One region of the Caldalkalibacillus uzonensis genome, then DNA from elsewhere that is predicted to be linked to it. Evidence: riboswitches for the same ligand, from Rfam matches in the RefSeq annotation. Region 1 holds a riboswitch; the other holds the start of a gene.
What was found. Region 1 has a riboswitch for thiamine pyrophosphate ahead of tenA (thiaminase II). Riboswitches for the same ligand answer to the same signal wherever they lie in the genome.
Positions count from the first base shown of each region.

Region 2: it holds a riboswitch for thiamine pyrophosphate, as region 1 does, so the genes downstream of both, thiE (thiamine phosphate synthase) here and tenA (thiaminase II) in region 1, are expected to answer to the same signal.

Region 1 is NZ_JAUSUQ010000005.1:199,633-203,252, forward strand. It holds gene J2S00_RS08685 (flagellar assembly protein A) at 1-1,090, shown strand, start outside; TPP riboswitch at 1,094-1,193, shown strand; partial or broken gene tenA (thiaminase II) at 1,383-1,940, shown strand; gene J2S00_RS08695 (hypothetical protein) at 1,933-2,112, shown strand; gene J2S00_RS08700 (D-alanine--D-alanine ligase family protein) at 2,198-3,271, shown strand; gene J2S00_RS08705 (UDP-N-acetylmuramoyl-tripeptide--D-alanyl-D-alanine ligase) at 3,411-3,620, opposite strand, start outside.
Region 2 is NZ_JAUSUQ010000013.1:40,247-43,866, reverse strand. It holds gene J2S00_RS15480 (YitT family protein) at 1-60, opposite strand, end outside; gene yfkAB (radical SAM/CxCxxxxC motif protein YfkAB) at 160-1,329, opposite strand; TPP riboswitch at 1,451-1,541, shown strand; gene thiE (thiamine phosphate synthase) at 1,606-2,235, shown strand; gene thiS (sulfur carrier protein ThiS) at 2,297-2,497, shown strand; gene J2S00_RS15460 (thiazole synthase) at 2,501-3,307, shown strand; gene thiO (glycine oxidase ThiO) at 3,354-3,620, shown strand, end outside.

The sequences.
Region 1 (3,620 bases):
CATCGATGGGAAAGAGATCCCCATCCGGCTGGGACAGGGCGTGAAGCTGAGTGAGGACGGCCGCTTTGTTGTGGCTACGATGGATGGGAGAGTGGAATTGAACAAAGGGCAAGTGAGAATAAATCCTCTTTTTGAGATTAAGGGAGATTTGACTTTGGAAGAGGGTAGTATTCGGTTTAACGGTGACGTAACAGTGCATGGGGATGTGCTGGAGGGTTTAATGATAGAGGCGACTGGCAATGTGGAGGTTAAAGGCTCGGTTACCCACGGAAAAATTGTGGCTGGGCAACATGTCGCTGTGAGAAAAAACATCATTGGCAGCGAAGTGACAGCGGGTGGACAGGCATCCCAAGCGCAGCTCATTTTGGAGCGGATGAAAACCATTGTGGATCAAGTGGACACCATCCGGAAAGGCCTGCAGCAAATAAGTGCCCACCTGGATGTGAAGCACCAGGTTGAGACAACTAACGGTTTGGGCAGGGTAGTCAAGTTGTTAATTGAATCCAAGCTGAAGCATTTAGAAACCTATCTTAAACGCTTTGAGCAGGAATGTAAGCATTGGAACGATCCGAGTCAGGAACTCACCCACTGGGCTGCTTCTCTGATTGAAAAGCTGACAGGTCTGGGACCGCTTAAAATACAATCTAAGGATGAAATAGAGCACTTATACCGTACTGGAAAAGCTTTGATGGAGGACATCGCCGGACAGGGCCAGGGCGCTTACCACGTCAGTGCGCGCTATATCCATAACTCTGCTGTCCGGGCCAGCGGCAATATATGTGTCCAAGGGTTGGGCGTTTACAACTCTACATTGTTTGCCGCCCATGATATATTGATTATCGACGGAACCGGGGTGGCTCGAGGGGGAAGACTGGAAGCCGGACACCGGATTAAAGTGAAAAGACTGGGGGCCCCGGCCAATGTCAAAACTTACGTTCGGGTGAATCAAGAGGATGGGCAGGTGTCAGCTGAGTACTTATATCCGGATGTCACCATTGAAATTAATGGCATATCGTACCACAATCAACGGGAACAGTCCCTGGTCAAAATGTGTTATGACCGAAAAACCCACAGCTTAATAACAGTATAGTTTTTACTCCACTAGGGGTGCTGAATGGCTGAGAGAGGTTTCCGCCTCAACCCTTGAACCTGACCTAGATAATACTAGCGTAGGGAAGTGGAGTCACGTCAGCATCGCGTTGCCCGGCGTACATATTGTCTGGGAGGAGACATGGCCCAAAACAGTCCTTTGCTGTTTGATGTTCCTTCCCGATGGCTGATGGTTCCTGTAACCGCTCTACTAAAAGCCGGTGTTATTGTTTGAATGTTGACTGACCACTCCTACCTGGGAGTGGTTTTTTATTTCTCTCATGAAAGGAGTCCGTTTTTATATGATTCAAGATTATCTTTATCTGATTGACTATGCCAAGTTGTTTGCCCTGGGTCAAAGCTCATGATGTGGCAACCATGGGCCGCTTTGCCCGTTTACTGGATGCCACCTTAAATGTGGAAATGGACTTACATCGCCAGTATGCCAAGAAGTTCGGCATCTCCGAACAAGAGCTGGAACAGGCGCAGCCTGCCCCAACGACGCTGGCTTATACCCACTATATGCTTCATGTGGCTCAAAACGGGACACTGGCTGAACTGGTGGCCAGCCTGTTGCCTTGCATGTGGAGCTACCATGAAATAGGCCGGCTCTCAATCGGATTCCTGGCGCCAGCGAGCATGAATTTTACGGAGATTGGATCAAGATGTACGCCAGTGAGGAGTTTGGGGAACTGGCTCAATGGACCATCGATTTATTGGATGAGCAAGCAGAGGGCAAACCAGAGAGGGAGCTGGAGCGTCTGGAAGAAATCTTCTTAAACACGACCCGTTTCGAGTATCTGTTTTGGGAGATGTCCTATTACAGAAAGATGTGGCCGACTGATGAATAAGCATGCGGACCATGTTCAGCAAGAGATGGAAATGGGGGATGAAGCCTTCGGCAGTCAAATAGAAGAGACTTGGCAAGAGACGGCTGACTGGTTGCTGGAGGGTGGCTTGATAGAGGCGGTCCCATCTGTTGAGGAGATCTATGTCAATCTGGTCGACGAAAATAACCAGTAAGAAACGAATGCTCTCCTTAGAGTAAACATGATATAATCATAGGCATATACATAAGATAAATCCGCCTAAAGGAGAGTTATTCTACATGAGTGACAAACAGGTACTGGGTTTGATTTACGGAGGAAAGTCAAGTGAACATGAAGTTTCATTGCGCACCGCTTTCTCTATTTTGCATGCTATTGATTATGATAAATGGAGAGTGGTTCCCCTCTATATCCAATTGGATGGCTTATGGGTGGAAGGGGGGAGTTTGCAACAGCCGCCTTCCACCGTTGCCGAGCTCAGATTGGCCACCAACCGCCATCCGGACCTGTTAAAGCTGAAGGAAACTGTGGATATAGTATTCCCGGTCGTTCACGGTCCGTATGGGGAAGACGGTACTTTGCAGGGCTTGTTGGAGATGATCGACGTCCCTTATGTAGGGTCAGGTGTCCTGGGTTCCAGTTTGGGTATGGATAAAGTGATGATGAAAAGAATGTTTGCTTTGCACAATCTGCCGCAAGGAGAATATTTAGCCTATACCCGTCAAGAGATTGACAACAGATTGGAGTCAGTCTGTACAGAAATTGAAGCTCAGCTGGGATACCCCGTCTTTGTTAAACCGGCGAATCTGGGTTCCAGTGTTGGCATCAATAAGGCCAAAAACGAGAAGCAGCTGGTGAAAGCTCTGGCTGAGGCAGCCGCATTTGATCAAAAAGTGGTTGTCGAAGCGTTTATTGATGGCCGGGAAGTGGAGATTGGCGTATTGGGCAATCATGCTGGCAATTTGCAAACATCGGTAGTGGGTGAGATTGTCAGCTCGGCAGAGTTTTACGATTATGAATCCAAGTATAAGGATGGCGGAGCTGAACTGTTTATTCCCGCCCGGATCCCTGAGCGGGTGGCCAGCGAAATGGCCCAGTTGGCCAAAGAAGCATTCCTGGCTTTAGATTGCACCGGTCTGGCCCGGGTTGACTTCTTTTGGAATGAGAAAGAAGATCAGTTATATCTGAACGAAATTAACACACTGCCAGGATTCACCGAGTACAGCATGTATCCGCTGCTGTTCAAGGAGGCAGGCCTCTCCTACCCGGAGTTGATTGAAACATTGATCCAACTGGGGATTGAGCGCTTTAGGGAAAAAAAGAAGATCCGGGTGATCGCCCAAAGCTTGGATTAGCCCGAACTGATTGCGGCTTTGCTCAGTGCTTGCGGCACGGCCTAGTGTTCACCGTCACGCTGAAAACATAACAAAAAAGCCGATTCCTGTCCCTGTTCAAAACGGCAGAACATAGGGAGGGGAGTCGGCTTTCTTGGTGCTATGGGGTCAGTGACTCGATGATTTTTTCAAGTTTCATGCCCCGGGATGCTTTAAGCAGGATGACATGCTCCGGTGTCAGATAAGGTTTGAGAACCTCAATGGCTTCCTCATGGGTAGACACATGGGTTCCGCCCGCTGCTTTGGAGATGAGTGACGATTTATCACCTACCGTAATCACAGTAAGCCGTTTGTCTTTAATATATTGGCC
Region 2 (3,620 bases), on a different contig from region 1:
TCCTGCGGCGACAATAACAGAACCAACAGTTAAAACCAGGTAGTCTACCAAGCGTTTCATCATTCAACTCCAGTTACTATATATTTTCACTTCTTTAATTTCTATGTATATTATAGCATGCACAGAAACCAGAAGTGCCAAGTGTTTTTCAGTCATTACTCAAATAGAGTCTGCCAGGTTTATGCCGCGCCGGTGGCGGAAGTCAACCCTTTGGTAATAGGTGTGGGCAACCAAAAGATTAGGACCGTTGCACTGGGCTTGGGGACAGCAGCATTTGATCGGCTGGAAGGCTGGATGCTCTTGCCAGCGTGCAAAACAGGAAGCAAAGGAGTCCTCTTCCACATGACCAAGTGGACCGACATCCCCAAAGTCTGTCACGGTCACTTCCCCGGTAAAAATATTACAGTTTAAGCGGTTGTGTCCATCGGGGTCATTGCGTACCGTTGTATTGGGTGTGCTGTAAATGCGTTTAATCAAGGCCAGATCCGCTTCGTTTCGACTGCAAGCATAGAAGGGCAGGGTGCCAAACAAGATCCACAGGTCCGGATCACGTTCATCCAACAGCCTGTGATAGGTCTCTCTTAATTCATCCAAGTTAAGCACCTTCATGTCCCGGGCAAAGTCGCTGGGGTACAAAGGATGTACTTCGTGGCGCTGGCAGCCCATCTCTTTGATCAGATGATGAATTTGTCCGATTTTATCCCGAGTAAAGGGGGTTAACAACGATTCTGCTGAGACAAACACTCCTTTCTTTGCCAGTGTTTTGGTGTTATCCACTAACCGCTGAAAGGTTTTTTCCGCTTGGGCCAAAGAAACCTGGTGTGTGTGATGGACATAGGCAATCTGGTAAAAGTCTTTCGCATGGCGGTAGTTGTAAGAAATATGCAGTACATCTAAATAAGGTAAGATAGCCTCATAGCGTTCCAAGTCCAGGGTTAAGTTGGAGTTGATCTGGGTTTGCGCTCCCCTTTCCTTGGCGTACCGAAGCAAGGGTACAATGTAGTCAACAATCATTTCTTTATTATACATAGGTTCCCCGCCAGTAATGCTGAGGGTATCCAGTGTTTCCACTTCATCCAGGCGTTTGAGCAATACATCCACAGGAATGCGTGCCTCAGCCTCTTTCATTGTTAACACATCGCCCACGGCACAATGTTCACAACGGAGGTTGCACAGATTGGTCACGGTAAATTCCACACTGGTCAGGCTGTTGGTCCCTTGTTCCAACCGGCGAAACAACGACTCCCACGGGTCAATCTCACGCTTGCGAGGGAGCAAGGCGTGTGCGTTGACAGGGCTCGTCACCCTTTTTATGTCTTGTTTTAACATGCCGATTCCTCCTTATCCTTCTTAATTTAACGATAGAAGGTCTGTTTCGTCAATGACTGATTGACATCAGTCCTCATAAAGGTTATGGTTATACTAAAGGAAAAAAGGGAATATGAGTATCAAATTCGGCTAGGGGTGCCCATTTGGGCTGAGAGAGACCCTTATGACCTGATCTGGATCATGCCAGCGTAGGGAAGTCGAATCTGGTGTTAGACTGAGCCTGATTCCACTTTCTTGCGCAGAAAGTGGTTTTTCTATTTTTAGGAGGTATATACCATGAAAGACTTTTCACTCTATGTCATTACAGGAGAACAATTTTACCCGGAGCGGAACTATCTTGAGGTCATTGAAGAGGCAATTAATGGTGGAGCTGACATCGTACAGCTGCGGGAAAAAAAGAAAACCAAAAGAGAACTGCTGGATATGGCCAAGCATCTCAAAGACTTATGTGTACGGTACGATGTACCCTTCATTGTCAACGATCATGTAGACATTGCCTTGGCCGTTGATGCAGATGGCGTTCATTTGGGCCAAGATGATTTGCCATTGGAAGAAGCGCGAAAAATCCTGGGCCCAGATAAAATCATCGGGATCTCCACTCACAAGTTGGAGGAAGCCAAGCGGGCGGAGGAAGGAGGGGCTGATTATATAGGTGTTGGCCCTGTCTTCCCAACCATTACCAAAGAGGATGTCGTTGACCCGGTTGGCCTGGAGTATGTGCGGGAAGTCGTGGCGCATATCCGTATTCCTTTTGTGGCCATTGGGGGCATCAAGCTGCATAATGTGGATCAGGTACTGGAAGCAGGGGCGGAGCGCATTTGCATTGTTAGTGCCATTGTCGGAGCGGAGGATGTGCAAGGGGCAGCCCGTGCCTTTGCCAGCAAGATTAAACAGGTCAGGAAGTAAGCAATGAGGCTAATAGTGCAAGTATACATGTCCATGCACGAGTTAAAAGGAAGTGAGAACGGTGAAAACGCTCATTGTGAACGGTAAAGAAACAAATGTGGCATGTGAGTCCCTCGAGGAATTGATAGAACACTATCAATTAAACAAAAGCCATGTGGTAGCCGAAGTAGATGGTCACATTGTGCATCGCTCCGAGTGGGGCCAATACAAATTGAAGCCTGGAGCCAAAGTTGAGCTGGTTCATTTTGTAGGAGGAGGTTAGACCATGCCAGACAAAGTATCGATCGAGCCCATGTTGAAAAATGATCCGCTGGTCATTGCCGGAAAAACTTTGCGTTCCCGTTTTTTCCTTGGCACCGGCCGCTTTCCCAATCCGTACATCCAGAATGAAGCGATTAAGGCGTCGGGGGCAGAGGTGTTGACCTTTGCCATTCGCCGGGTAAATTTAGAGTATCCTGATGAAGATGCCATTCTGCAACATTTGGAAGGGATGTCATTTACCTATCTGCCTAATACCAGCGGCGCCAAAACAGCCGATGAAGCAATCAGAATTGCCCGTCTGGCCCGGGCCTCGGGACTATCAGATTGGATCAAAGTGGAGATCAGTGTCAACGAAAAAACACTCCTGCCCGATCCGGTACAGACGCTCAAAGCAACAGAACAGCTGGTGAAGGAAGGATTTGTTGTTTTACCGTACACTTCAGATGATCCGGTGCTGTGCAAGCGGCTGGAAGAAGCAGGTGCAGCTGCAGTGATGCCGGGAGGGGCGCCGATTGGGACAGGATTAGGTATTTTAAATCCTTATAACTTGGGTCTCATCATTGAAGAGGCCAATGTGCCCATCATTGTCGATGCCGGTCTAGGTTCTGCTGCAGACGTGGCCCAAGCCATGGAATTGGGCGCTGCTGCGGTACTGATGAATACCCCTGTTGCCAAAGCCAAAGATCCGGTTAAGATGGCCCGGGCTATGAAATTAGCGATTGAAGCGGGGCGTTTATCTTACCTGGCCGGAAGAATTCCCAAAAAGAAATATGCCACAGCCAGCAGTCCGCAAACCTTTATGCTGAAGTAGGGGCCTTGATCAGCACACAAAGAGAGTGGGGAAGCAAATGGAAACAATGACAACAGCCACAAAAACTGGATCACGATTATCATCTCCTCTGGCTAACGTTTCATCCCACTCCCCGCTGATGATTGTGGGCGGGGGTGTGATCGGACTTAGTATTGCCTTTGAATGTGCCAAGCGGGGGATTAAGGTGACAGTAGTGGAAAAAGGAATATGCGGGGGACAAGCGACAGGGGCGGCAGCAGGGATGCTGGCCCCCTATTCAGAAATCGGGGAGGACCCGGATGATTTTTTCACTCTTTGTCAGCAGAGCTTAAAG